2 regions of the Streptomyces javensis genome follow, and region 1 is predicted to be linked to the other one. Evidence: riboswitches for the same ligand, from Rfam matches in the RefSeq annotation. Region 1 holds a riboswitch; the other holds the start of a gene.
What was found. A riboswitch is a leader RNA that binds a small molecule or an ion and turns the genes downstream of it on or off. The one in region 1 is predicted to bind glycine.
Positions count from the first base shown of each region.

Region 2: linked by a shared signal. The riboswitch ahead of gcvT (glycine cleavage system aminomethyltransferase GcvT) and the one ahead of gcvP (aminomethyl-transferring glycine dehydrogenase) in region 1 are both predicted to bind glycine.

Region 1 is NZ_BAAAIF010000021.1:118,689-131,795, forward strand. Features, by position in the region: gene ABD329_RS20855 (PhzF family phenazine biosynthesis protein) at 1-36, shown strand, start outside; gene ABD329_RS20860 (CPBP family intramembrane glutamic endopeptidase) at 65-877, opposite strand; gene ABD329_RS20865 (glutamate-cysteine ligase family protein) at 953-2,455, opposite strand; gene ABD329_RS20870 (hypothetical protein) at 2,903-3,490, shown strand; gene ABD329_RS20875 (DUF5999 family protein) at 3,754-3,960, shown strand; gene gcvP (aminomethyl-transferring glycine dehydrogenase) at 4,051-6,966, opposite strand; glycine riboswitch at 7,029-7,157, opposite strand; glycine riboswitch at 7,158-7,255, opposite strand; gene ABD329_RS20885 (PRC-barrel domain-containing protein) at 7,403-7,720, shown strand; gene ABD329_RS20890 (DNA polymerase IV) at 7,696-9,198, opposite strand; gene ABD329_RS20895 (MerR family transcriptional regulator) at 9,303-9,929, opposite strand; gene ABD329_RS20900 (bifunctional nuclease family protein) at 10,097-10,570, opposite strand; gene ftsR (transcriptional regulator FtsR) at 10,623-11,375, opposite strand; gene ABD329_RS20910 (FHA domain-containing protein) at 11,393-12,220, opposite strand; gene ABD329_RS20915 (DUF881 domain-containing protein) at 12,351-13,107, opposite strand, start outside.
Region 2 is NZ_BAAAIF010000004.1:68,016-84,035, reverse strand. Features, by position in the region: gene ABD329_RS05830 (ATP-binding protein) at 1-352, shown strand, start outside; gene ABD329_RS05825 (hypothetical protein) at 270-1,979, opposite strand; gene ABD329_RS05820 (L-serine ammonia-lyase) at 2,088-3,470, opposite strand; gene glyA (serine hydroxymethyltransferase) at 3,664-4,929, opposite strand; gene gcvH (glycine cleavage system protein GcvH) at 4,956-5,336, opposite strand; gene gcvT (glycine cleavage system aminomethyltransferase GcvT) at 5,527-6,654, opposite strand; glycine riboswitch at 6,825-6,935, opposite strand; gene ABD329_RS05800 (AAA family ATPase) at 7,105-7,803, shown strand; gene ABD329_RS05795 (enhanced serine sensitivity protein SseB) at 7,982-8,788, shown strand; gene ABD329_RS05790 (enhanced serine sensitivity protein SseB C-terminal domain-containing protein) at 8,900-9,697, shown strand; gene ABD329_RS05785 (ABC transporter permease) at 10,129-11,133, shown strand; gene ABD329_RS05780 (ABC transporter substrate-binding protein) at 11,265-13,025, shown strand; gene ABD329_RS05775 (ABC transporter permease) at 13,162-14,160, shown strand; gene ABD329_RS05770 (ABC transporter ATP-binding protein) at 14,157-15,299, shown strand; gene ABD329_RS05765 (ABC transporter ATP-binding protein) at 15,320-16,020, shown strand, end outside.

The DNA of each region.
Region 1 (13,107 bases):
GCCGTCACCGTCATCGACGGCGAGCTGCTCAGCTGAGGCCCGTCACACGGCGCCGGACGGCGGGTCAGGCCGTGGGCAGCCAGTCCACCCGGCCCGCCAGCACGGCGTATCCGACGAAGGCCACGATGTCGATCAGCGAATGGGCCGCGACCAGTGGCCCGACCCGCCCCCAGCGGCGGTAGAGCAGCACGAAGATCACGCCCATCGCCATATTGCCGAAGAAGCCGCCGATCCCCTGGTAGAGGTGGTACGAGCCGCGCAGCACCGAACTGGCCAGCAGGGCGGCCATCGGGGTCCAGCCCAACTGCCCGAGCCTGCGCAGCAGATAGCCGACCACGATCACCTCCTCCAGCACCGCGTTCTGCACGGCGGAGGCGATCAGTACGGGGATCTTCCACCAGACGTCGGGCAGCGATTCGGGGACCACCGTGAGGTTGCCCCCGGCCGCCCGCGCCCCGAGGTACAGCAGCAGTCCGGTGCCGCCGATCGCGGCCGCGATCGCGGCGCCCCACGCCAGGTCGAACCGGGGCCGGTCGCGGTCGAAGCCGATCACCCGCAGCCCGGCGCCCTCGCGCAGCAGCAGATGGGCGACGAGCGCGACCGGTACCAGCGCGGTGGCGATGCCGAACAGCTGCCAGGCGAGATCCAGCCAGGGCCGCCCCGGCGCCGCGGAGGAGTTGAGATGGGCCGCCTGGTCCTTCAGCCCGCCCGGTTTGGTCACCGAGCCGATAAAGCTGATCAGCGCGGACAGCCCGCTCGCGCCCAGGGACAGCGCCAGCACGAGCAGCGTCTCATTGCGCAGCGTCCGCCGCGAGAGCCCGTCCTCGACCACGGGCAGCTCCGCGCCCCGCGCCTGTGACCGCACTCCTGTCCCCACTTCCGTCTCTCCGCCTCATCGGTGCACCCGCCCCGTTCACCGGACAATACGGGGTCATGGTCCACGGTGGGGGCGTCACCCGGAGAGATCGGTGGGCCAGGTGTGCACCGGTGCGTCGGTCCGCATCAGGGCGCAGTACCGGCGGGTCATGGCCGCGAGGGCGGCGTCCCGGTCCAGTCCGCCGCCCAGCGCCCGGTGGTAGGTGGCCGCCTGCCAGGAAGCGCCGTTGACCCCCAGCTTGCAGCGCTCCTCGATCACGCCGAGATAGCGGTCGCGGTCGGCGGGCTCCACGCCCCAGGAGTCCAGGCCGGACGCGGCGAGCGGCAACAGCTCCTCGCGGACCAGCCGGACGGCGGAGGTGCGGGTCAGGGACGCCGAACGGCCGGATTTGGGCCACTGGAGGACCGCGTCGATGCCATGGCGGCAGGCCGCCTCGAAGTTGGCCGCGGCGGCCGCGAACGGCAGCCGGGTCCACACCGGGCGGGACTCCTCGGCGAGCGCCCTGACCAGCCCGTAGTAGAAGGCGGCGTTGGCGATGACATCGGTGACGGTGGGCCCGGCCGGGAGCACGCGGTTCTCCACGCGCAGATGCGGCACACCGTCCACGACGTCGTAGACGGGCCGGTTCCAGCGGTAGATCGTGCCGTTGTGCAGCGCCAGCTCCTGGAGCTCGGGCACCCCGCCCTCGTCCAGCGCCCGCAGCGGGTCCTCGTCCTCGCCGGTGGAGAGCAGCGGCGGGAAGTAGCGCAGGTTCTCCTCGAACAGCTCGTACGCGGAGTCGATCCAGCGCTCGCCGAACCAGGTGCGCGGGCGGGCCCCCTGGGCGGCGATCTCCGGCGGGCGCACATCGGTGGCCTGGAGGAACAGCGGCGGCCGGGATTCGCGCCACACCTCGTGGCCGAAGACGAAGGGGGAGTTGGCGCCCACCGCGATCTGTACGGCGGCCGCGGCCTGCGCGGCGTTCCACGCGTCCGCGAAGCGGCCCGGGGTGACCTGGAGATGGAGCTGGACGGAGGTGCAGGCCGCCTCGGGGGCGATGGACGAGCTGGCGTAGGTGAATCGCTCCCGGCCCTCGATGTCGATGAGGAAATCCTCGCCGCGGGCGGCCAGCATCTGCTCATTGAGAAGTTTGTAACGGTCGTCATAGGAGAGGTTCGTGGATCCCAGATCGTCCGCGGCGAGGGTGGGCAGAATTCCGATCATCACGATCTCGGAGGACACTTCTCGCGCCTTGCGATCGGCATATGACAAACCGGTTCGGAGCTCTTCGGAGAGCTGATCGAGAACGCGTCCGTGCAAACGGTGGGGCACGATGTTTACTTCAAGATTGCACTGCCCGAGTTCGGTCTGGAAATCATGACTCCCGATGCGCTCCAGAACCTCCGCGTTCATCATCCTCGGCAGCCCGTCGGCCCCGGCGAGATTCAGCTCGATCTCCAGCCCCATCAGATTCTTCGGGCGGTCGAATCGCTTGTCGGCCAGAAGCCGACCCAGCCCGTCGAGGCACTGCCGCAACCGGACGCGCTGCCGTCGCCGGCCGGACGGGTCGAACTCACCGGCTATGAGCTTCTCCCCCATCGAAGCGTCCCTCCTCGAGTGGATCATCGGCGCCAACGGTGTGCACACCACGCTCGATGATGCCCACCAATGTGATCGATAACGCCCCGCGATCCCCACCCAGCCGGTAGGCTCTGTGGAACTGCGCATTGCGCCGGGGAAATGGACCAGCGAGTTCCAGCCTACCGCGCGGGGCTCAAAATGCCAGGTCATATCCGTTCATCTGGCACTGAATCGGGGAAAATCCCCGCCTTCCCGGGGTCTGGATATCCTCTTGTCGGCGATATCGGCAGCGGCTAGACGAAACACAACGGGAACACTTGTCGTATAAACTCGGCTAACGAGGCAGAGAGATAACGCCCGAACGGTCTGTTCCGGCTCCCCTCTGACCCGTGTTCCACCGACAGCGCCGCCCAAACCCGGCCCGCTATCGCTTCACCGTGTCTTCAAAGCGAGAGGCGACCCACCATGCCGCTGCATGTGCCCCAGGCCCCCGCGCCCGCCCTGCGCAGCGTCCTCACGGCCCTTGATTCCCCCACCGCCGTCCGCGAGGCCCGCACCCCCGTGCTCTCCACGCTCACCGGCCCCTTCGAACCCGAACTCCCGCTCCCCGTCCATGTCCTGGACGACATCACCGCCTCCGACGGCCCGCCGCGCACCCGGCTCACCGGCTGGCGATTCCTGATCCGCGACGGCGACCGTACGGTGGCCGCCGCGGAGGCGATGCTCACCGCCGACGGCTGGGCCTTCTCGCACTTCTCCGAGGGCCCCTATGTCAGCTCGGCCGAACTCGCCCTGGGCGAGGCCGAGTCGCTGCCCTCGGCGTACCAGCCGCGGCTGCTGTCCATCCCCGAGCTCTACATGGTCACGCTCTGGCTGCACGGCGACCTGACCGCGGACGGCGCCGAAGGCGGCCTCGGCTCCGGGGACCTGCTGGTACCGCTCGCCCCGGCCCCGCCCGGTATCGCGGCGCACCGGGCGCACCGGGCAACCGATCTGCTGCCCGTACTCACCCACCGGCTGACCCGCGTCCCCTTGCTTGGCTCACCCGCCTGACCTGGGCCTTCATCAGGCCGGGAGCGCCCCGTGACCGCCGGGTCACGGGGCGCTCCGCAGCATCCTCGTAACAGTCCGGCCGCGATGAACCGTCCGGACGGGTGATGCGTCATTATCTAGCGAGACCGGTACCGCGAAATCCCTGCGGATTCCAGGCCGTAGGGCAACACTGGAGCAATCGACCGACTCAACCACGGGGGGCGGCCATGGACGCCGCGGCGAGCCGCAGGACCTTCACCACTCCGCAGCGAAAGAACCCTGTCATGTGCCAGCATCAACCACCTTGCCCGTCAGCCGACTCCGCCGACCGGGAGGCCGCCCATCTGGTGGCGCACCACCCGGAGCAGGGATGGAGCCTGCTGTGCAACGGCGTCCTGCTCTTCGAGGACACCGGTGAGCTGCTGCCGGACGGGCGCGTGATCGCACCGTGCCGACCGCTGGGTTCCGAGCACGTCGTCACCGCGGCCTGACCACCGCCGTCGACGGCACGTACATACCAGGGGCCGGCCCGGCGCATCCGCCGAACCGGCCCCGTTGACGCATCGTCGGGCTGAGGCCTCTCAGCCCTCGTAGGACTCCAGCGGCGGGCAGGAGCAGACGAGGTTACGGTCCCCGTAGGCCCCGTCGATCCGCCGCACCGGCGGCCAGTACTTGTCGGCCGCCGAGACCCCGGCCGGGAAGACCGCTTCCTCCCGGGAGTACGAGTGGTCCCACTCCCCGGTCAGCGACGCCGCCGTGTGCGGAGCGTTCCGGAGCGGGTTGTCCTCCTTGGTCCACTCGCCGGAGCCGACCTTCTCGATCTCGGTCCGGATGGCGATCATCGCCTGGCAGAACCGGTCCAGCTCCGCCAGATCCTCGCTCTCGGTCGGCTCGATCATCAGCGTCCCGGCGACCGGGAACGACATCGTCGGCGCGTGGAAGCCGTAGTCGATCAGGCGCTTGGCCACATCGTCCACGGTCACGCCGGTGGCCTTCGTCAGCGGACGCAGATCCACGATGCACTCATGGGCCACCAGGCCGCCGGGGCCGGTGTAGAGCACCGGGTAGTGCGGCTCGAGGCGCTTGGCGACGTAGTTGGCGCCGAGCACCGCGACCTGGGTCGCGCGGCGCAGCCCCTCGGCGCCCATCAGCCGGATGTACGCCCAGGAGATCGGCAGGATCCCCGCGGAGCCCCACGGCGCGGCCGAGACCGGGCCGACGCCGGTGGCCGGTCCGGCGGCGGGCTGAAGCGGATGGTTGGGGAGGTAGGGCGCCAGATGCTCGCGCACCGCGATCGGGCCGACGCCGGGGCCGCCGCCGCCGTGCGGGATGCAGAAGGTCTTGTGCAGGTTCAGGTGCGAGACATCGCCGCCGAACCGGCCCGGCTCGGCGAGCCCGACCAGCGCGTTGAGGTTGGCGCCGTCCACGTAGACCTGGCCACCCGCGTCGTGCACGGTCGCGCAGATCTCGGTGATGTGCTCCTCGAACACCCCGTGGGTGGAGGGGTAGGTGACCATCAGGACGGCCAGCTGGTCGCCGTACTGCTCGATCTTGGCGCGCAGGTCGTCGGTGTCCACCTCGCCGTCCTGGCCGGTCTTGACCACGACGACCTTCATACCGGCCATCACGGCGCTGGCGGCGTTGGTGCCGTGCGCGGAGGACGGGATCAGGCAGACGGTGCGCTGGGTGTCCCCGTTGGCCCGGTGGTAGGCGCGCACCGCCAGCAGTCCGGCGAGCTCGCCCTGGGACCCGGCGTTCGGCTGCAACGAGACCTTGTCATAGCCGGTGACCTCGGCCAGCCGCTCCTCCAGCTCACGGATCAGGGTCAGATAGCCCTGGGCCTGCTCGGCGGGTGCGAAGGGGTGCAGCGCGCCGAACTCCGGCCAGGTGACCGGCTCCATCTCGGTGGTCGCGTTGAGCTTCATGGTGCACGAGCCCAGCGGGATCATGCCCCGGTCCAGGGCGTAGTCCCGGTCGGCCAGGCGGCGCAGATAGCGCAGCATCGCGGTCTCGGAACGGTACTGGTGGAAGACCGGGTGCGACAGATAGCCGTCCTGGCGCAGCAGGGCCGCGGGCAGCGCGTCCGGCGCCGAGGCGTCCAGCTCCTCGATCCCCGGGATCCCGGAGGCGTCACCGTTGCCGCCGTCCACCCCGAAGGCGGACCATACGGCGGCGAGCTGCGCGCGGCCGGTGGTCTCGTCGCAGGCGATGCCGACGTGGTCGGCGTCGGTCAGCCGGAGGTTGACCCCGGCCTCGCGGGCCGCGGCGACGACCTCGGCGGCCCGGCCCGGCACCCGCGCGGTGAGGGTGTCGAAGAACGTGCCGTGCTCCACCTCGACCCCACCGGCCCGCAGCCCCTCGGCGAGCACGGAGGCGTAGCGGTGGGTGCGGCGGGCGATCGCCGCGAGCCCGTCCGGGCCGTGGTAGACGGCGTACATCCCGGCCATCACGGCCAGCAGCACCTGAGCGGTGCAGATGTTGCTGGTGGCCTTCTCCCGGCGGATGTGCTGCTCACGGGTCTGCAACGCCAGCCGGTACGCCTTGTCGCCGTCGGCGTCCACGGAGACCCCGACCAGACGGCCGGGCAGGTTGCGGGCGTAGGCGTCGCGCACCGCCATGAAACCGGCGTGCGGACCGCCGAAGCCCATCGGGACGCCGAACCGCTGGCTGCTGCCCACCGCGATGTCCGCGCCCAGCTCACCGGGCGAGGTGAGCAGGGTGAGCGCGAGCAGATCGGCGGCGACGGTGACGACGGCGCCCAGCTCATGGGCGCGCTCGATGACCGGGCGCGGATCGCGCACCACACCGGAGGCGCCCGGGTACTGGAGCAGCACGCCGAAGACCCCGCGCTCGGCGATCTCGTCCGGGATGCCCTCGGCCAGGTCGGCGACGACGACCTCGACACCGGTGGGCTCGGCGCGGGTCCGTATGACCGCGATGGTCTGCGGCAGACAGTCGGCGTCGATCAGGAAGACGCCTTCCTTGACCTTGCCGACGCGCCGCGACAGCGCCATCGCCTCGGCGGCCGCGGTGGCCTCGTCCAGCAGCGAGGACCCGGCCGTGGGCAGCCCGGTCAGATCGGCGACGACGGTCTGGAAGTTCAGCAGCGCCTCGAGCCGGCCCTGGGAGATCTCCGGTTGGTAGGGCGTGTACGCGGTGTACCAGGCGGGGTTCTCCAGCACATTGCGCAGGATCACCGGCGGGGTGTGGGTGCCGTAGTAGCCGAGACCGATCATCGACGGCAGCGCCTGGTTGCGGTCGGCGAGCGCGCGCAGCTCGGCGAGGACCTCCGGCTCACTGCGGGCCGGCGGCAGGGCGTCCAGCGCCTCGGTGCTCTTGATGACGTCCGGTACGGCGGCCTCGGTGAGCTCGTCCAGCGAGCCGAAGCCGACCTGGGCGAGCATCTTGGCCTGTGCCTCGCCGTCCGGGCCGATGTGGCGCCGCTCGAACGGAGTACCGGATTCCAAGTCGGAGAGTGCGATGCGATTGGCGGTCATCTGCGGGGGCCTCCTGGTCTGTGACGACCTTCGAGGGGCACCGCGGCTCGGGTGCCCGGACGGCCTCCCCCTCTGTCATCTCAACCTGAGAGCTTCACCGGCCCACATACCGCCTGACCGGTTTTCACCGTCGGTGAGGAGGGGTTCCGGAACGCTGCTCGCCCGTGGCCCACCCTGCTTTCCAGAGTGACCTCACCCGCACGGTACGTGTGCCTGAGAGATTCCGGGGAGGGTTTGCTCCTTCGGCGCCTCCGACAGCGTCGGCGGAGGACTCTCCCGCACGGGGTCTACAGCCACAGTCAGCGTACCAGCGGTTCTGCCAGGGGGGACGGTCGCGGGCGTTCGAGTGGCCGAGTGCGGCGATGTGGCTTTTTGTAGGTAGCAATGGGCACTTGCTAACCGCTTGTTCATCTGTTTGCCACCTGTGGGAGAGAGCGTGCAGACCGATATCGACCCGCGGACCCTGATCGGCCGCAAGGCATTCGACCGCGAGGGCGCCAAGATCGGCACCGTGGACGAGGTCTATCTCGACGACGCGACCGGCGAGCCCGAATGGGCGGCGGTGCGCACCGGACTGTTCAGCCGGGACGTCTTCGTGCCGCTCGAACCGAGCGAGGTCGTCGGCGACACCCTGCGGGTGCCGTACGACCGGTCCCTGATCAAGGACGCCCCGGACTTCGGAGTGGGCCGCCATCTCTCCCCCGAGCAGGAACTCCAGCTCTACCACCACTACGGCCTGGACGTCACGGGCTGACCCCCGTCCTGGCCCGCGGCTTCTTCCGCTTCCGGCTCCGCTTCCGCGTCCGGCTCCACCTCCGCGTTCGGGCGCAGCAGCGGCAGCGGGTCGGCGGGCTGTAGCGCCGGGTCGTCCACGGGGAACGTCCGTATCCGGCCCGGTGGCGACCACGGCTCCTCGAAGCGCACGGTCACCCGGCCCACCCCGCTCCCCTGCACCCAGCCCGCCCCGTACTCGGCGTGCCGTACATCGGAGCCCGGGAGCCAGCGCCGCGGCTTCTCAACGTCCTCAGAAGCCTCTCCCGCGCCCTCTCCCACGGGTTCTGGTCTCTCCGGCCCCGGCGGGCGCCCGGCGTCCCCCACGGCCTCATGAGCGGCTTGGGCGGCCTGACCCGGTTCCGCTGCTTGGGCGGCCTGCGCGGCCTGCGCGGCCTGCGCGAAGAGATCCTCCTGCGTGAAGTCCGCCAGACCGCTGACGCCGACCCCCAGCAGCCGCACACCCGCCGTGGTCTCCACCCCGTCGATCAGCCGCGCCGCGGCCTCCCGCACCACCGCCGGGTCGTCGGTCGGCCCGCGCAGGGTCTCCGAACGGGTGAGTGTGGAGAAGTCGTACCGCCGCACCTTGATCACGACCGTCCGCCCCGAGCGGCCCGCCTCGCGCAGCCGCCGCACACAGCGGTCGGCGAGCCGCGCGATCTCCAGCTGCACCCGGGTGCGGTCGGTGAGGTCGACGTCGAAGGTGTCCTCGACCGAGATGGACTTGGCGTCCCGCTCGGCGACGACGGGCCGCTCGTCCCGGCCCTCGGCCATCAGGAACAGCGATGCGCCGTGGGCCCGGCCCAGCAGCCGCACCAGCTCCGCCTCGCCCGCCTCCCGCGTCTCGGCCACGGTGTGGATCCCGGCCCGGCGCAGCGTCTCCGCCGTGGCGGGGCCGACGCCCGGGAGTGTCCGCACCGACATCGGGCCGAGCAGTTCGCGCTCCGTCCCTGGCTCGATGACCACCAGACCGTCCGGCTTGGCCTGCTCCGAGCCGATCTTGGCGAGCATCTTGGAGCCGGCGAGCCCCACCGAGCCGGTCAGCCCGGTGACCGCCTTGATGTCGGCCCGCAGCCGCTCCGCCACGGCGCGCGCCGCCTCGATGGTGGGCTCGGTGCCGCCCGCCTCCAGATCGACGAACGCCTCGTCCAGGCTCAGCGGCTCCACCAGGGGCGACAGGGTGTGCAGCAGGGTCATGACCGCGTCGCTCACCTTGCGGTAGAGCGTGAAGCGGGGGATGAGGAACGCCGCGTTCGGACACAGGCGGCGGGCCTGGGCCATCGCCATGGCCGAGTGCACCCCGAAGACCCGGGCCTCGTAGGAGGCCGTGGCCACCACGCCGCGCGGCCCCAGACCCCCCACGATCACCGGCTTTCCGCGCAGGCTGGGCTTGGCCGCCTGCTCCGCCGAGGCGTAGAAGGCGTCCATGTCCAGATGGAGAATCGTCGGCGCACCCCTCACACCTCCGATGCTGCCGCACACCACTGACAATGGGGCGGCACAACGGCCGGGGGCGGGCCCGGGGGCGGCGGTCAGGTCGCCCCGGGGCGCTCAGCCGAAGGTTTCTAACCGGCCCGGTTCCGGCGCGCCGCGAGCTCGTCGGTCGGGTTGTGCCGGACCAGCGTCTCGCCGGTGTCCACCCGCTCGCCGTGCAGCTGGGACAGCGCGCTCTCCACATCCCGCCAGACAACGCCCACGGCGATCCCGAAGACGCCCTGGCCGCCCTGGAGGAGGTCCACGACCTCGTCGGGCGAGGTGCACTCGTAGACGGTCGCGCCGTCGCTCATCAGCGTCATCTGGGCCAGATCGTCGAGCTCCCGGGCACGGAGGTGGGTCACCGCCGCCCGGATGTTCTGGAGGGACACGCCGGTGTCCAGCAGCCGCTTCACGATCTTGAGGACGACCACGTCCCGGAAGCTGTAGAGCCGCTGGCTGCCCGAGCCGTACGCCGGCCGGACGCTCGGCTCCACCAGCCCGGTGCGGGCCCAGTAATCCAGCTGGCGGTAGGTGATCCCCGCGGCCGCACACGCGGTGGGTCCGCGGTATCCGATCCGCTCCGTACCCCCCGCGGCGGGCTCACGCGGCGGCGCGGCCTGTGCCGCGACCCGAGCCTTCAATGCCGGATCGGCCGATGCGCTCCCCTGGAGCGCGTACGGACCTCCGGCCGCCGTGCCGTCGCCGCTGCTTCTCACGCCGACCTCCGTCCTCGACCTGCCATCTTGAAGGTAGGCAGTCACCCGGGGTGCGTCAACGATCGCCACACTCGGCACGCCGAGTGATAATCACCCTAAGGGTGGTTTCCCGTGTCCCTCGTCCGGGAAAGGCTACTCGAATGCGCGAGCGAGGACCGGCTTACGGTTCACTGGCTGCTGGTTCCGAAGTCCTCTGGCGAGATCTGGTCGAGGAACTCGCGGAACTTCTCCACCTCGTCCTCCTGCTCGTCCGGGATCGCGATACCGGCATCGTCCAGCACTCCGTCACTGCCGTAGATCGGCGTTCCGGTGCGCAGCGCGAGCGCTATGGCGTCGGACGGCCGGGCGCTGACCTCCACGCCGCTGGCGAAGACCAGCTCCGCGTAGAAGACCCCCTCGCGCAGATCCGTGATCCGGACCTCCGTGAGCTGCTGGCCGACGGCTTCGAGTACGTCTTTGAAAAGGTCATGGGTCAGCGGGCGCGCCGGAGCCATGCCCTGCTGAGCGAAGGCGATCGCGGTCGCCTCACCTGGTCCGATCCAGATGGGGAGGTAGCGGTCGCCTCCCACTTCACGCAGGAGCACGATCGGTTGGTTGGAGGGCATTTCCACCCGGACACCCACGACGTCGAGCTCGTTCACACAGCAACCCTAGGACGTGCCCGGCCGGTTTGGATAGTCGGGGCCCGGTCGGTCACCGCTCCTGGACCCTCAGAGCCGACCGCACCAGGGCCGCGTGCAGCTGTACGGAGAGCGTGGCGAGCTCCCGCACACTGGCCTCCGCATGCGCTCTGGTCTGCGGGTTTCTATGCAACCGCAGGGGGGCGACCACCTGCTCGACCATTCCGGCCTCGCGCTCGGCGGAGGCTTTCATGATTCGCAGATGACGTGGTTCCAGGCCGAAACGACCGAGTTCGGCGATGAGCCGGGCGACGGTCACCGCCTCGATGTCGTATCCGCCGTCCGCGGTCGGCGCGAGCAGCCCGTACGACTCCCATTCGGCCAGCTCCGCCTCGCTGACCTCGACCGTTGCCAGCAGCTCGGCCCGGCCGACCCGGGCGGCCGTGAGGCCGTCCGGGGCCGTGCGGGGGCTGCCGTCGAGCGGCCCGGGCTGCTGCGCTCCCTGCGAAACGGCAGGAAGCTGCAACGGCTCCCCCCGCTCCAGGGCGTCCAGATGCTCCCGGATGACCTTGAGCGGCAGGTAGTGGTCACGCTGCATCCGGAGGATATGGCCGAGCCGCTCCACATCCCGCTGGCTGAATTTGCGGTAGCCGGACGGCGTCCGCCGCGGCTCCACCAGCCCCTCCGACTCCAAGAAGCGGATCTTGGAGATGGTGACCTCGGGGAACTCGTCCCGCAACAGATTCAGCACGGTGCCGATGCTCATCGACCGGCTGCCCGTGGGGGCGGTGCCGGTATCGGCACCGCCCGACGGTGTCTGAAGCATGGACCTCCCCTGACGGGTCAGATGCCGACGCCCCGCTGGCTCGGGTAGAAGACCAGCCGGTACTTACCGATCTGCACCTCGTCCCCACTGGTCAGGACCACCGGCGCGTCGATCTGCTCCCGGTTGACATACGTCCCGTTGAGGCTGCCGACGTCCGAGACGGTGAAGCTGCCGTCCTGGCCGCGCCGGAACTCCACATGGCGGCGGGAGACCGTCACATCGTCCAGGAAGATGTCACTCTGCGGGTGACGGCCCGCCGTGGTGACATCACTGTCCAGCAGGAAGCGGCTGCCGGAATTCGGCCCGCGGCGGACCACCAGCAGGGCCGACCCCAGGGGCAGCGCCTCGACGGCGGCCTGCGCCTCCGGGCTGAGCGACGGCAGCGGCGTCTGCCCGGTCACCTCGGAGTCGTACGCCTCGAGACCCGAGATCGAAATGGTGGAGGTGGTCTCCGAGGCACGCTCGGAGGGCGCGCCGCCCCGCAGCGGGGCGCCGCAATTGGAGCAGAACCGGCTGGCCTCCGCGTTCCGGTGGCCACACCGCTGACAGACCGGCAAGCCGAACCCTCCACCACTGTGAGAGGCCGATGGGTCCTCGAAACCTATGGGCCCGGTCGCGGAGGGGTCAACAGACGCGCCCTGCCCGCCGACCTGGTCACGGAAGAGCGGGCGCTCCTCGGTTCCCCCTCCGCTCTCCTCCGCGGCACGCGAGGCGCGGTGGCGAGCGGTGCTGCTGCCGCCATCCTGGCGGGCACTCTTACCGAACAACTTCCCGAACAACTTCACGGGCGATTCCCCTTGACTGAAACAGACCCGCCCGTGGGGCAGGACAAACCCTCGATGCACACACCAGACGGTCCGGACACCCTCACAACGTCCGTGACCACCAGACAGTTTCCATCACGCGCGGATCTTCCGGTGCGTTGACCCCCCGCGTCCACATGGTCTCCCCGAGAGACCCTCATTTCGAACCGCCTCACCGTGATGACGACCGAGCGTAGTCAGGGCGCTTCGCCGATCGCAAGGCATCCACAACGATCTTCTTCTCCCGCTGCACGGACACAGTGGCCTGCTCCTTCTCCAGACTCTGCACCACCCCGCCCGGGATGTTCAGGGCCGGCTCCAGATCCTCCGGCTTGCCGATCACCTTCACAACATACGGTCGCGTCACTTTCCGTCCATCGATCCGGATCGCGCCACCGCTGTCCGAGAAGTAGGTGCCGGCGACCACCCGCACCTTGCCGATCTGGATCGCCTCGGCGCCCGCCGCGCGCAGCTCCTGGACCGTGTCGAGCAGCATGTCCGACTCCACGGAGCCCCGGGAGTCGTCGATGGTGATCGTGATACCAGGACCCTGTGCTGCCACCGTACCCGCGAGCACGCCCAGCTGCTGCTCCTTCTGAAGCGTCTGCTTCCGGGCCTCCTCGGCCTGGTCCGAGCTGTTCTCCAGCTCGGTGCGCTGGTTCTCGAGGCGGCGCTTCTCGTCCTGGAGCCGCTGGGTGCGCGAGTCCAGCTCGTCGAGGATCCGGACCAGGTCCTCCTGCCGGGCGCCGCGCAGCACGCTGTTCTCGTTGGTCGAGCGCACCTGGATGGCGAGGCCCAGGCCGAGGCCGAAGAGCAGCAGGGCGACGATCAGCTGGGCACGGGTGAGCCGCGGCGGCCATACGCCCTTCACCAGCCGCTGGCGGCCGCTCAGCCCGTCCTTCGACCCCCGGTCGGCCCCGGGGCCCCGG
Region 2 (16,020 bases), on a different contig from region 1:
CGTCTACCGGCGGATCACCCCCGGCCAGGAGGGCGCGCAGGACCTGCCGCGCGCCCTCGCCTTGATCGGGCGTCACCAGGGACGTGCCCTGCGCGGCCTGGGGCGGCTGGCGGAGTCCCGCCTTCGCCTGGAGGCCGCGCGGGACTTCTTCGCGGAGCGGGGAGAGGCGTACAACCAGGCCCGTGCCCTCACAGACCTCGCCGAGACGCTGCACGACGCCGGTGAGAACTCCGAAGCACTGACGAAGATCGCTGAGGCTGAGCGCCTGCTCAGGCCGGAAAAGGCGACTCCGCATCTGGGCTACCTTGCCCGTCTGCGGCTGCGCTGCGAGGCGGCCGAGCGGGCGGAGTAGCGGGAGTCACCGTCACCGGGTGCACGCGGCCGGCCGCGCGCACCCGGAGCGTCGTCCCGCCCGGCGCCACCGCACCGCCGCCCGTCAGCCACGCGTACAGCGCGGAGGCGTAGGCCGTCGGATCGGCATCCGCTCCTGGGTCCGCCGACAGCCGCAGCAGGCCGTGGTCCCGGCTACGCACGGCGCAGTTGTGCGGGCCTGTCACATACACGGCGAGTGAGCAGTGCGGGTACCGGTGCAGCACCTCGGCAGTCCACTCCTCCGGGCCGCCCAGGCGGGGGTCGTCCGGCTGCCCCGCACGGAAAATCACATCAGCCAGTGTCAGGTCGCCGGGGTCCCGGGTGTCCTCATGTACGGCGAGGTGCCTCTGGCCGACCGTGTCGTACGGGTGCCCCGTGGAGCGTTCGATCCTGACGTCCGCTCCTCGTATGCGCGTACGGACATCCAGCGGAGCCGTACGCGCTGGGGGCTCGTACGGCGGCAGCGGCAGTGGCTCCAGCAGGGCGGGAGCCGCGGGCTCGGGCAGATCCATCAGCGTGTAGAAGAGTCTCCGCAGCAGTGCCGCCGACGCGCCCGGAGCCGAGCTGATGTACTCCGCCGGACTGGCGGTGGCCGATGGGCGGTGCCGGGCGAGCAGGCCCTCCAGTTGGTCTCGCAGCGGTCCGTACGGGTCGAGCCGAGGGGCCTGCCGGACGAACGCCGCGAGGGGTGCCTCCGGGGCCAGCCGGTCCTGCCTGGCGGACGCGAGCAGCACGGGGACGTCCAACGCCGCGGCGTAGTAGGACACCGCTCCGAAATCCCCCAGGACGACATCCGCCGCCAGCAGGGCCTGTCGCCACGCGTGCACGGGGTCGATCAAGGCCAGTCCGCTGCGGCGGGCCCGATCCAGCCAGACGCGTATCTGCCCCGGCCCGTGCCCGTACCAGATGTTCGGATGCAGTACGGCCGCCAGCCGATAGTCATCAGCCGGCAGCTCGGAGGCGAGCCGGGGGAGCAGGCTCGGCAGGATGTCCTGGTCGCCACCGCTTCCGAAGAAACCCTCGGGATTCCAGGTGGAGTTCAGTACGACGAGCCGCTGGCCCGGACGCACGCCCAGGGCGCGGCGGAACCGCTCCCGGTGGGGACGCCCGGCCAGCATGCGGTCGAAGCAGGGGTCGCCGGCGAGTACGGATGCTCTTTCGGCTTCCGGGCACACCCGCCGCAACCGCTCCAGCTGCTCAGGGTGCGAGAGGACGAGGCCGTCCACGAACGGCTCGCCGTTCGCCAGCAGCCACTCCGGCGACAGGCCGAATGTCGGTTCGTGGTTCGCGGATCGCGGATCGCGGATCGCGGATCGCGGATCGCCCAATTTCTTAGTGTATCCCACTCCATGCGACAAGATGGCCAATTTGCCTTTGATGTCCTGGAGTTGGCCGCCGAAGCTCGCGGCGATCGCCAGCGCCACCGGTGTCGCCGATGCCTGCTCCCAGGGCAGTACGGGCAGACCCAACTCCGCGAACAACTCGCCGATTCCGGCCTGAAACGCGGATGACTCCGTCGAGGTGACCAGGAGTTGTACCCGGAAGTCGTCGTGGAACAGCGGCAGCACATCCAGCAGACGGCCGGCGGAGGTGACGTTGTGCACCACCAGGAGTACCCGTCGGCTCGTCGCCCGGCTGGCCCAGAGATCCGAGTCCTCTCCGACCGGCACCCTTATCGCCGGGGCATCAGCCGATCCCACTCGCCGTTCCCTTCGTCAGCACTCGATGACGTTCACCGCGAGCCCGCCCCGCGCCGTCTCCTTGTACTTGACCTTCATGTCCGCGCCCGTCTGCTTCATCGTCTTGATGACCTTGTCGAGCGAGACATGGTGGCGGCCGTCGCCGCGCAGGGCCATCCTCGCGGCGGTGACCGCCTTCACCGAGGCCATGCCGTTGCGCTCGATGCAGGGGATCTGGACCAGGCCGCCGACGGGGTCGCAGGTGAGGCCGAGGTTGTGCTCCATGCCGATCTCGGCGGCGTTCTCCACCTGCTCCGTGGAGCCGCCGAGCACCTCGGCGAGGCCGCCCGCGGCCATCGAGCAGGCGGAGCCGACCTCGCCCTGGCAGCCGACCTCGGCGCCGGAGATCGAGGCGTTCTCCTTGAAGAGCATGCCGATGGCGCCCGCGGCGAGGAGGAAGCGGATGACGCCCTCCTCGTCGGCGCCCGGGACGAACCGGGTGTAGTAGTGCAGAACGGCCGGGATGATGCCCGCCGCGCCATTGGTGGGGGCGGTGACCACGCGGCCGCCCGCCGCGTTCTCCTCGTTGACCGCCATCGCGTAGAGGGTGATCCACTCCATGGCGCGGGCGCCCGGGTCGCCCTCGGAGCGCAGGGCGCGGGCGGCGGTGGCGGCGCGGCGGCGGACCTTGAGGCCGCCGGGCAGGATGCCCTCCTGGGACATGCCGCGGGCCACGCACGCCTCCATGACCTGCCAGATCTCCAGCAGCCCGGCCCGGATCTCCTGCTCCGTGCGCCACGCCTTCTCGTTCTCCAGCATCAGGGCCGAGATGGAAAGGCCCGTCTCTTGGGAGAGCCGCAGCAGCTCGTCGCCGGTGCGGAAGGGGTGGGTGAGGACGGTGTCGTCGAGCTTGATGCGGTCCTCGCCGACCGCGTCCTCGTCCACCACGAAGCCGCCGCCGACCGAGTAGTACGTCTTCTCCAGCAGCGGATGGCCCTCGGCGTCGTACGCGCACAGCGTCATGCCGTTGGCGTGGTACGGCAGGGAGCGGCGGCGGTGCAGGATCAGCTGGGAGGAGTCGTCGAAGTCGATCTCGTGGCCGGGGCCGATCTCGGCGCCGAGCAGCCGTAGCCGCTTGGTGGTGCGGATGCGCTCCACCTCGCCGTCGGCCGTGTCGACGTCCACGGTGCGCGGGGAGTTGCCCTCCAGGCCCAGCAGCACGGCCTTCGGGGTGCCGTGGCCATGGCCGGTGGCGCCCAGCGAGCCGAAGAGCTCGGCCCGGACGGACGCGGTGTGGGCCAGCAGGCCCTCGTTCTTCAGCCGGCGGACGAACATCCGCGCGGCCCGCATCGGGCCGACGGTGTGCGAACTGGACGGGCCGATGCCGATCGAGAAGAGGTCGAATACGGAAATGGCCACCGGGGGACTCCTTCGTCTGCACGCCGGGGGAAGCGTGTGCCCGCCGGGAAAGCGCGCGGGCCGTGCGTGGGTTGGTGCGGGTGGTGCGGGTTGGTGCGGGAGTTGCGAGGGTTGGTGCGGGTGGTGCGGGTGGTGCGGGTGGTGCGGGTGGTGCGGCGGGGGCGCGCCAGGGCGGGCGCGCCCCCGGATCCGGCTACTTGGACAGGTGCGCGTACAGCGGGTGCTTGTCGGCCAGGGCGGTGACCCGGGCCTTCAGCGCCTCCGCGTCGTAGGACGGCTTGAGCGTCTCCGCGATCACGTCGGCGACCTCGCGGAAGTCCTCCGTGGTGAAGCCGCGGGTGGCCAGCGCCGGGGTGCCGATCCGCAGACCCGAGGTGACCATCGGGGGCCGCGGGTCGTTCGGGATCGCGTTGCGGTTGACCGTGATGCCGACCTCGTGCAGCCGGTCCTCGGCCTGCCGCCCGTCCAGCTCGGAGTCGCGCAGATCGACCAGGACCAGATGGACATCGGTGCCGCCGGACAGCACGGCGACGCCCACCTCCCGGACATCGTCCTGGGTCAGCCGCTCGGCGAGGATCCTGGCGCCCTCCAGCGTGCGCTCCTGGCGCTCCTTGAACGCCGAGCTCGCCGCCACCTTGAAGGACACCGCCTTCGCCGCGATCACATGCTCCAGCGGACCGCCCTGCTGACCGGGGAAGACCGCCGAGTTGATCTTCTTGGCCAGGTCGGCGGTGGAGAGGATCACGCCACCGCGCGGACCGCCCAGGGTCTTGTGGGTGGTGGTGGTCACCACATGGGCGTGCGGTACGGGCGAGGGGTGCAGCCCGGCCGCCACCAGACCCGCGAAGTGGGCCATGTCGACCATCAGGTACGCGCCGACCTCGTCCGCGATCCGGCGGAAGGCGGCGAAGTCCAGCTGGCGCGGGTACGCCGACCAGCCCGCGATCACCAGCTTGGGGCGGTGCTCCTTGGCCAGCCGCTCGACCTCGTCCATGTCGACCAGACCGGTCTCTGCGTCCACGTGGTAGGGCACCACGTTGTAGAGCTTGCCGGAGAAGTTGATCTTCATGCCATGGGTCAGATGGCCGCCGTGCGCCAGGTTCAGACCCAGGATGGTGTCGCCGGGGGAGAGCAGGGCGAACATCGCGGCCGCGTTGGCCTGGGCGCCCGAGTGCGGCTGGACGTTGGCCGCCTCGGCGCCGAAGAGCTCCTTGACCCGGTCGATGGCGATCTGCTCGACCACGTCGACGTGCTCACAGCCGCCGTAGTAGCGGCGGCCGGGGTAGCCCTCGGCGTACTTGTTGGTCAGGACCGAGCCCTGGGCCTCCATGACCGCCGACGGAGCGAAGTTCTCCGAGGCGATCATCTCGAGGGTGGACTGCTGGCGGTGGAGTTCGGCGTCGACAGCGGCGGCGACGTCCGGGTCGAGCTCGTGCAGGGAGCTGTTCAGAAGCGACATCGAGGGTCCCGATCGAATAAAGAGGGTCAGTTTTCGGCGAAGGCGGTGTACTCGTCGGCGGAGAGCAGGTCCTCCGGCTCGCTCGTCACCCGCACCTTGAACAGCCAGCCGCCCTCGAAGGGGGCGGAATTCACCAGCGCCGGATCGTTCACCACGTCCTCGTTGATCTCGGTGACCTCACCGGAGACCGGCGTGTACAGATCGCTGACCGACTTGGTGGACTCCAGCTCACCGCAGGTGTCACCGGCGGAGACCGTGGAGCCGACGTCCGGGAGCTGGACATAGACGACATCGCCGAGCGCGTTGGCCGCGAATTCGGTGATGCCGATCGTCGACACGCCGTCCTCGCCGGCGGCCGACAGCCACTCGTGCTCCTTGCTGTACCGCAGCTGCTGGGGGTTGCTCATGGTCCGATTCTCCTGGATACGGGGGAGTGCTTGGGAAACGGGTCTTAGCTGGTGGGATGCGACGCCGAGGGGGTACGACGCCGAGGGGACGCGATGGGTACGACGCCGAGGGACCGTGGTGGACCGGCGCCCCGCTCGCGTCTGGGGGAGCTCGGCGACGGGCCGGGGCACCGCTCGCGCCCGGAGGAGCTCAGCGCTCGCGCTTGTAGAAGGGGAGCGCCACGACCTCGTACGGCTCCCGGGTACCGCGGATGTCCACGAAGACCCCCTCGGTGCCGGGCTTCGCGTACTCCGGGTCCACATACGCCATCGCGATCGGCCTGCCCAGCGTCGGGGACGGCGCGCCCGAGGTGACCTGGCCGATCGCCGAGCCGTCGGCGGCCACCACGGCGTATCCGGCGCGCGGCACCCGGCGGCCTGAAGCGATCAGGCCGACCAGGGTGCGCGGGGTGACGGTGTCGGCCTGGTGGGACGCGGCCTCCAGGGCCTCGCGGCCGACGAAGCCGCCCGGCTTGTCGAACTTCACCACCCGGCCCAGCCCCGCGTCGAAGGGGGTGGTGTCGGTGGTCAGCTCATGCCCGTACAGCGGCATGCCCGCCTCGAGGCGCAGGGTGTCCCGGCAGGAGAGACCGCAGGGGACCAGGCCCACCGGAGCCCCGGCCTCGGTCAGCGCCTCCCAGACCCGCTCGGCGTCGTCCGGTGCCAGGAACAGCTCGAAGCCGTCCTCGCCCGTGTAGCCGGTCCGGGCGATCATGGCGGGGACGCCCGCGACGGTGCCCGGCAGCCCGGCGTAGTACTTCAGCCCGTCCAGGTCGGCGTCGGTCAGGCGCTTCAGGATCCCCGGGGACTCGGGCCCCTGGACGGCGAGCAGCGCGTAGGCGTCGCGGTCGTCCCGCACGGTCGCCTCGAAACCGCCCGCCCGCCCGGTCAGCGCGTCCAGCACCACCTGGGCGTTGGCGGCGTTGGCCACGACCAGGAACTCCTCGTCGCCGAGGCGGTAGACGATCAGGTCGTCGAGGATGCCGCCCTCGTCGTCGCAGATCATGGTGTAGCGGGCGCGGCCCACGGCGAGCGCGGACAGCCGGCCGACCAGCGCGTGGTCCAGGGCCTCCCCGGCCTGGGGACCGATGAGAGAGATCTCACCCATGTGGGAGAGGTCGAAGAGTCCGGCGCGGGTGCGCACCGCGATGTGCTCGTCGCGCTCGCTGCCGTAGCGCAGCGGCATGTCCCAGCCGGCGAAGTCGGTCATGGTGGCGCCGAGCGCGCGGTGCCGCGCGTCCAGCGCGGTACGGCGTGGGGTGGGCGGGGCGTCGGTCACGATTCAGGCTCCAGGGGTCGGGGTCGCGCGACGGCGAGGACGGACGGCAAGGACGCGTGCGTCCTCCCCATCTGTCATCGGAACCTGAGAGGTTCGCCGTGACGCCCGTAAGGGGCCCGGCTTGCACCTTGGGTGGAGCCGCGCCCGCGCGGCCCGCTTTTCAGATCTGCCTCGTCCGTGCGGTATCGGGGCCTGAGAGATTCAAGGGAGGACTTGCTCCTTCGGCGCCCTGGACACCCGGCACGGATGCCAAGGCCCAAGGACTCTCCCGCGCGGATTCAAGCGGCCGGTATGGAGTTGCGCCGACATCATCGCATGTATGGCCGAGAAGGGAAGCCCCGATCCGACCGGGCTCCGGCCGTCCGGCCCGGGGCAGCCTTGCCCGACATTACCTTTTCTTGACACTCTGCGGGTACGAGCAGCGTTGACCGACCTGGGAGGACGATCACGGTGCATGGGCAGGAAACGCACGCGACGACACAGAGGCTCCTGCCGGCGCGGCGTGGCCGCATCCCCTCCGGGTCGACGGCCCGCCCCGGTCGAAGAAGCGCGGTGCACGATCTGCGCGCCGGGGCGGAGGGTGGCGGCGCGGACCCGCGTGAGCTGCGCTTCCCGGCGGGGGACGTGCTGGTCGCCTCCGGGCTGCCGGGCAGCGGCAAGAGCACGCTGATCAACCGGACGGTGCCGCTTCTGGACGAGACGGGCGCGGTCGTCATCAGGGTCGACTCGCAGAACACCCGCGAGGCATGGGAGCGCCGGCTGCCCGGCTGGCTGCCGTACGCGGTCTACCGCCCGCTGGTCCGCTGCGCCCACTACGCGGGGCTGCGCCGGGCGCTGCGCTCGGGCGCGAGCGTCGTGGTGCACGACTGCGGCGCGCTGCCGTGGGTCCGCCGCTGGCTGGCCCGGGACGTGCGGCGCCGGGGCCGCAGCCTCCATATGGTGCTGCTGGACGTGGGCGCCACGGAGGCGCTGGAGGGCCAGGCCGTCCGTGGCCGCGGGGTCTCCGCCTACGCCTTCGGGCGGCATCTGCGCGCGATGCGGCGGCTGATCACCGGGATGGAGGAGGGGCGGCCGCCGCGGGGGTGCGCGTCGGCGGTGCTGCTGGACCGGCGAGGTGCGAGCGCGCTGCGCTGCATCTCCTTCGAGTGATCACGCCGCTCCCTCGTGGGTGGCCGGAAATCGACCATCGGCATCACACAGCGTGACGCGGGCGCGCCCGGGGGAGGTGGGGAAGTGCTGTGGAGATCGCCGTCGCCCCCTCCGGCCGCGGGCCACCCAGCGGTTAGGGTGCTTCGGGCAGGTCGGACGAGATGGCGGTTGGACGAAGATGAGCTTCCCGGAGCAGTACGGAGTGGCCCCGGCGCACGGAGGATTCCCGGACGGCGGGTACGCCGCGCATCCGGCGTTTCCCGGCAATGAGCTCGAAGAGGTGATGGCCGCCTCCGTCGACGTCCCCGGGGCCGGGGCGCGCATCGTCGAGACGCTCTCCCGCAGCCACCTCTGGATTCCGCTGCCCAACGGCGGGGGGCCGGGCAGCCCGAGCCTCGATCTGCCCACGATGGAGATCGACGGCGGCGCGTATGTCCCGGTGTTCAGCTCCGAGCAGCAGTTCCTCCAGCTCGTCGGCTCCCATATGTCCTTCACCATCGCCCCGGCCGTGGAGTTCGCCCGCGGGCTGCCGCCCCAGCTCGGCATCGCGGTGAACCCCGGTGGCGCGGTGGTCGTACCGCTGCCTCCGCCCGCCGTCCGGGAGTTGTGCCGCGCCGGGCGTACCGAGCTCGACGGCCCGGCCGCCGGTGGCCGGGTGCGGCTCTTCGAACCGGACTGGCAGGACGAGCCGGTGGACTTCCTGGCCGCCGCCGGGATCGAGTTCGCCAAGGGCGCCGGGGTGCGGACCGCCCGGCGCGCCCTGGCCAGCGTCGAGGGCGACGAGCCCGCGCTCTTCGTCGGTGTGCAACTCGACGAGCCCGGCCCCGAGGGGCAGGCGCGCGCGGTGGAGGCGCTGGGCCGCGCCCTCGGTTCGGTGCCGGTGCCGTGGAAGGTTCAGCTGGTGCTGCTGGACGTGGCGCAGGGCGACCCGGTGGCCGACTGGATGCTGGGACGGGTGCGGCCGTTCTACGACCGTGACCTCTGACTCACCCCTGGGTCCGCTGCCGCGGCCCGTAAGCTGGTTTGATGACCAGGAGGGGTGCGAGCACGCTCCCCGGTGAGGTGTGGGCAAGGCGATGAGAAGGGGCGGACCCAGGTGAGCGCGGGCGCGGATTGGGGGGCGGCGGCCGGCCAGGTTGAGCGAGCGTTGCAGCAGGTCGCTCCCGGCCGGTACGACGCCTACGAGGCGCTGCTGCACGCCATCGGCGAGGGCCAGGTCTGGATGCTGCTGTGGCACGGCGCGCCCGGCTCGCCCGACGCCCAGTACGGGAACATGGACGTGGACGGCCTCGGTTACGCCCCGTGTGTGACCTCGGCGCAGGAACTGGCCGCCAGTGGCTGGAACCGCGCGCACGAAGTGGTCGACGGCCGCCTCATCGCCGACTCGCTCTACCGCGACCGCTACGGCCTCTGGCTCAACCCCCACGCCCGCGGCGGCGGAGTGGGCATCCCATGGCCGGACTTGCGCCGGATCGCGGGCGGTCTGGACCGGCTGCCCGCCGGACCGCTGCGGCTGTCCGACCCCGCCATCGACATCCCCCAGTTCTACGCCCTGTTGGGGCAGAACGCGCATCGCACCGCCGCGGTGCGCTCGCTGCGGCGCGCCTGGGTGCAGCCCTCGCTGGGCGCCCCGTACCTGGCGATCGGCCTGGATCTGTACGACACCGGCGCCGCGTCGGTGCAGTCGGTGCGGGTGATGATGGAGCAGTCGATCACCGCCGTGCCGGACGGGCTGCCGGTCTCCACGGTCGCGCTCTCGGACGAGTACGACCCCGTCGCCATGTGGATGCGGGCCAACGCCCGGCCCTTCTTCGACCGTGACGCCTATGGCGCCGCGCCCGCCGCGCCGCCGTCGTACGGCTACGGCTATCCGCCGCCGCGTCCCGCGTACTGAGCCACCCCGGCCCGCGCGCTGGGCACCCCGGCCCGCGCGCTGGGCCACCGCGTCCCACGTGCTGGGCCACCGGGCCCCGCCGCGCACTGAGCCGCGCACCGATTGACGGGATTGCCCGCCCGGCCTTCCGCCCCTATCGGGCCGAACACCCCATTACGGGCGCGAGGTTACTGCTGCGTTCTCGTGTCGCGACCGTCCGTATAGCGGAGCGGTACTCCTCACATCACGGTTAGGCATCCATTGCCCGGGAGTACTGGCGGGTGATCACAAACGCGTTGAAGACTCCCGCTCCAAGGGGTGCGGTTCCTGCGTACGACCCCTTCCAGAAAGGTTCCGTACCAGAACGCGACTTTCACCCAGGTTGTGAACAAAGCCGCCACAGCGGCGAGTCGTGGGCCGGTCACCACCGGTCGAGAGGGGTCTCCACCACGATGACGGCACCATTGCACGGCACGAGCACGGACAGCGATCCGGTGGCGACTGCCGATGTAGCGGCGGATGTGGTCAAAGCGTCCGTCGAAGGCAGATCGCTGCGGCAGATCGCCTGGTCACGCCTGAAGCGGGACAAGCTCGCACTGGCGGGTGGCATCGTTGTCGTCTTCCTCGTACTGGTGGCGATCTTCGCTCCGCTCATCGTGAGCCTGCTCGGGCATCCGCCCAATGAGTTCCACCAGGAGGAGATCGACCCGCTGTTCGGCACCCCGAAGGGATCCCTGGGCGGTATCAGCTCGGACTTCCTCTTCGGCGTGGAGCCGTCCAACGGCCGCGACGTGTTCAGCCGGGTCATCTACGGCGCCCGGATCTCGCTGCTGGTGGCCTTCCTCGCGGCGGTGGTCGCGGTGGTCCTCGGCACCATTTTCGGCATCATCGCCGGGTACTTCGGCGGCTGGGTGGACTCGCTGATCAGCCGGGTGATGGACATGCTGCTGGCCTTCCCGCAGCTGCTCTTCATCATCTCCCTGGTCTCGGTGCTCCCCAACGACCTGCTGGGACTGACCGGCAGCGGGGTGCGGATCGCGATCCTGGTCTCGGTCATCGGCTTCTTCGGCTGGCCGTACGTCGGCCGCATCGTGCGCGGCCAGACGCTGTCGCTGCGCGAGAAGGAGTACATCGAGGCCGCGCGGAGCCTGGGCGCCGGCCGGCGCTACATCCTCTTCCGTGAGCTGCTGCCCAACCTGGTGGCGCCGATCACCGTCTACACGACGCTGATGATCCCCACCAACATCCTCACCGAGGCCGCGCTCAGCTTCCTCGGCGCGGGCGTGAAGCCGCCCACCGCCTCCTGGGGGCAGATGCTCTCCAAGGCGGTCGGCACCTACGAGGACGACCCGATGTTCATGATCATCCCGGGTCTGGCGATCTTCGTCACGGTATTGGCCTTCAACCTCTTCGGCGACGGCGTCCGCGACGCACTGGATCCGAAGGGCACCCGATGACGGCGCGGCACACGGCCGCCCGGTCGTACTCGAACGCAATCAGCGGCCCCTGCCACATCCGGCAGACGGCTCCCCAAGGTATTCCGCGGCGCCATGCTCAGGACCGCTCTAACCCGGAGGTTGCAGCAACTATGAAACGGCTCTCGAGAAGCAGGCGGATCGCCGGAGCGGCGGCTGTCGTCGGCGCTCTGCTGGCCACCGCCGCCTGCGGTGGTGGCGATTCCGACGACGAGGGCTCGGGTGCCGGGTTCAACGCCGCGGTGAAGGGTGTCGCGGCCAAGTCGGCCAAGAAGGGCGGCACCCTCAAGTTCATCAACAAGCAGGAGTTCGACTCCCTCGACCCGCAGCGCCAGTACTACGGGTTCGCCTGGGACTTCTCCCGCTTCTACGCGCGCCAACTGATCTCCTACACGCCGAAGCCGGGCAACGCCGCGAACGAGCTGACCCCGGACCTCGCCACCTCCACTGGCAAGATCACCAACGGCGGCAAGACCTACACCTACACCCTGCGCGACGGGATCACCTGGGAGGACGGCTCCCCGATCACGTCCAAGGACGTCAAGTACGGCATCGAGCGCATCTGGGCCAAGGACGTCGTCTCCGGCGGCCCCGGCTACCTGCGCCAGGTCCTGGACCCCAAGAGCGAGTACAAGGGCCCGTACAAGGACAAGTCCAAGGACAAGCTGGGTCTGAAGGCGATCGAGACGCCGAACGACAAGACCATCGTCTTCAACCTCGCCAAGCCCAACGGTGACTTCGAGCAGATGCTCGCGATGCCGACCGGCTCCCCGGTGAAGGCGGACAAGGACACCGGCGCCAAGTACACCAACCGGCCGTTCTCCTCGGGTCCGTACAAGGTCCAGTCGTACACCCCGGGCAAGAGCCTGTCGCTGGTCCGCAACACCAACTGGAAGAAGGCGTCCGACCCGATCCGCCCGGCGCTGCCGGACAAGGTCACGGTCACCTTCAACTCCAACCTCGAGGCGATCGACCGGCTGCTGATCAAGGGCGACTACGACGTCTTCCTCAGCGCCACGGGTATGACCCCCTCGGGCCGCAACGACGCCCTCAAGCAGCACAAGGGCAACGTCGACAACATCACCACCAGCTTCGTCCGATACGTCGACTTCACCACCAAGGTCAAGCCGCTCGACAACATCCACTGCCGCAAGGCGGTCATCTACGGCACCGACTACAAGTCGCTCCAGACCACCCGCGGTGGCCCGCAGGCCGGTGGTGACATCGCCACCAACATGCTCCCCAAGAGCGTCAAGGGCTCGGACGACTACGACCCGTACGGTGTCCTGAAGCGCGGTGGCAAGGCCGACGTGGCCAAGGCCAAGGACGAGCTCAAGCAGTGCGGCAAGCCGGGTGGCTTCTCCACCAGCATCGTGGCCCGCAACGACCAGCCCGCCGAGGTCGACGCCGCCGAGGCGCTCCAGGCGTCGCTGAAGAAGGTCGGCATCAGCCTCAACGTGGAGCCGATCCAGGGCTCCACCTCGGCCAGCATCACCGGCTCGCCGTCGGTGATGAAGAAGCGCGGCTACGGCCTGTCCATGACCGGCTGGGGCCCGGACTTCCCCACCGGCCAGGGCTTCTCCCAGCCGCTGATCGACGGCCGCTTCATCGAGCAGACCGGTAACTACAACGTCTCCGAGACCAACGACGCGGAGATCAACAAGTACTTCGACGACGCGCTCAAGGAGACCGACCCCAACAAGGCCGGGGCGATCTACCAGAAGATGAACCACAAGGTCAGCGACCTGGCCGTGCAGATGCCGTTCATCTACGAGAAGAACATCACCTGGCGCAGCTCGCGGCTGACGAACGCCTTCTCGTCGGCGGCCTACAACGGCCGCTACGACTACTCCCAGCTGGGCGTCGTCAAGTGACGGCCGGTCACCCGATCCGCCGCACACGTTAACCATCGCCGCACCCGATAGGCCCGAAGGGCAGGTGATGGCCGCGGGCGGTGGCCCGTGATACCCCTCGACCGGGGTATCGCGGGCCACCCCCGGGCCGCGCACAGTGCTTGCTTATCTCATCCGGCGCTTGTTCGCCGTCGTCGTGATGCTGTTGGTCGTCACCCTCACGACCTTCGCCATCTTCTTCGTGATCCCGAAGTGGGCCGGTGCCGATCCCGCGCTGCTGTTCGTCGGCAAGCAGGCCGACCCCGCGGCCATCGAGGGCATCCGGCAGAAGCTCAGCCTCGGTGATCCGGTCCTGGTGCAGTTCTGGCACTTCGTCCAGGGCCTCTTCGTCGGCCGGGACTACGCCAGCGGCACGGACGTCACCCACTGCCCGGCGCCCTGCTTCGGCTACTCCTTCCGCACCGAGCAGGCGGTGTGGCCGCAGCTCACCGACGCCATGCCGGTGACCCTCTCGCTCGCCGCGGGCGCCTGTCTGCTGTGGCTGGTCGGCGGCATCACCACCGGTGTCGTCTCCGCGCTGCGCCGGGGCACCCTGTGGGACCGCTCGGCGATGACGGTCGCGCTGGCCGGTGTCTCGCTGCCGATCTACTTCACCGGTCTGCTCTCGCTGGCGATCTTCAGCTACTCGCTGAAGTGGGTCAACGTGGACTACAAGGGACTCGGTGACGATCCGGCGATGTGGTTCGAGAGCCTGATCCTCCCGTGGATCACGCTCGCCTTCCTCTACGCGGCGATGTACGCCCGGCTCACCCGGGCCACCATGCTGGAGATCATGGGCGAGGACTACATCCGCACCGCCCGCGCCAAGGGTCTGCGGGAGCGGGTGGTCATCGGCCGGCACGCGATGCGCTCGACCTGGACCCCGGTCCTCACCCTGCTCGGCCTCGACCTGGGCGCGCTGCTGGGCGGCGCGGTCCTCACCGAGACCACCTACAACCTGCCCGGCCTCGGACGGCTCGCGGTGAACGCGATCACCGAGAAGGACCTGCCGGTCATCCTCGGCGTCACCCTGATCGCGGCCGTCTTCATCGTGCTCGCCAACCTCGTCGTGGACCTCCTGTACGCCGTCATCGACCCGCGAGTGAGGCTCGGATGACCGACCTGACCAAGTCCTCCGGACAGCCCGGGAACGGCGATCTGCCGGCCACCGGCACCGCCGCCGTGGGCGAGGTGGCGGCGGCGGGCTCGCCCGCCCCCACCGCCTTCCTCGAGGTGCGCGATCTGCACGTCCACTTCCCGACCGACGACGGTCTGGTGAAGTCCGTGGACGGGCTCAGCTTCCGGCTGGAGAAGGGCAAGACGCTCGGCATCGTCGGCGAGTCCGGCTCCGGCAAGTCCGTCACCTCGCTCGGCATCATGGGGCTGCACACCGCGGGCCAGTACGGCCGCCGCAAGGCGCGGATCTCCGGTGAGATCTGGCTCAACGGCCAGGAGCTGCTGGGCGCCGACCCCGACGAGGTGCGCAAGCTGCGCGGCCGCGAGATGTCGATGATCTTCCAGGATCCGCTGTCCGCGCTGCACCCGTACTACACCATCGGCCGCCAGATCATCGAGGCGTACCGGGTGCACCACGAGGTCACCAAGGAGGTGGCCCGCAAGCGCGCGATCGAGCTGCTGGACCGCGTCGGCATCCCGCAGCCCGACAAGCGGGTGGACAGCTATCCGCACGAGTTCTCCGGCGGGATGCGCCAGCGCGCCATGATCGCGATGGCGCTGGTCAACAACCCCGAGCTGCTGATCGCCGACGAGCCGACCACCGCCCTGGACGTCACCGTCCAGGCGCAGATCCTCGACCTCATCCGGGACCTCCAGAAGGAGTTCGGCTCCGCGGTCATCATCATCACCCATGACCTGGGCGTGGTCGCCGAGCTCGCCGACGATCTGCTGGTGATGTACGGCGGCCGCTGTGTCGAGCGCGGCCCGGCCGAGAAGGTCTTCTACGAGCCCCAGCATCCGTACACCTGGGGGCTGCTGGGCTCGATGCCCCGTATCGACCGCGACCAGACCGAGCGGCTCATCCCGGTCAAGGGCTCCCCGCCCAGCCTCATCAACGTGCCGTCCGGCTGCGCCTTCCACCCGCGCTGCCCGTACGCCGATGTGCCGAAGGACAACATCACCCGCACCGAGCGGCCGGAGCTCAGTGAGGCCGGGGGCGGCGGGCACTTCTCCGCGTGCCATATGACGCAGGAGGAGCGCACCCGCATCTGGACCGAAGAGATTGCGCCGAAGCTGTGACCGACACGAAGGATCCGAAGATGACGGTCCCGGAGAAGGCGACGACGTCGCCCGAGCCCCTGCTCAAGGTGTCGGGTCTGGTCAAGCACTTCCCCATCAAGAAGGGGCTGCTCCAGCGGCAGTCCGGTGCGGTCCAGGCGGTCGACGGGCTCGACTTCGACGTCCGGCCGGGGGAGACCCTGGGCGTGGTGGGCGAGTCGGGCTGCGGCAAGTCCACCATGGGGCGGCTGGTCACCCGGCTGCTCGAACCCACCTCGGGCAAGATCGAGTTCGAGGGCAAGGACATCACGCATCTGAACACCGCTCAGATGCGGCCGATGCGGCGCGACGTCCAGATGATCTTCCAGGACCCGTACTCCTCGCTGAACCCCCGGCACACCGTCGGCGCGATCGTCAGCGCGCCCTTCCGGCTCCAGGGCGTCACCCCCGAGGGTGGCGTCAAGGCGGAGGTCCAGCGGCTGCTGGCGCTGGTCGGGCTCAACCCCGAGCACTACAACCGCTATCCGCACGAGTTCTCCGGCGGTCAGCGGCAGCGCATCGGCATCGCCCGGGCGCTGGCGCTCAAGCCCAAGCTGGTCGTGGCCGACGAACCGGTCTCGGCGCTGGATGTGTCGATCCAGGCGCAGGTGGTCAACCTGCTGGACGACCTCCAGGACGAGCTGGGCCTGACGTACGTGATCATCGCGCACGACCTGTCGGTCATCCGCCATGTCTCGGACCG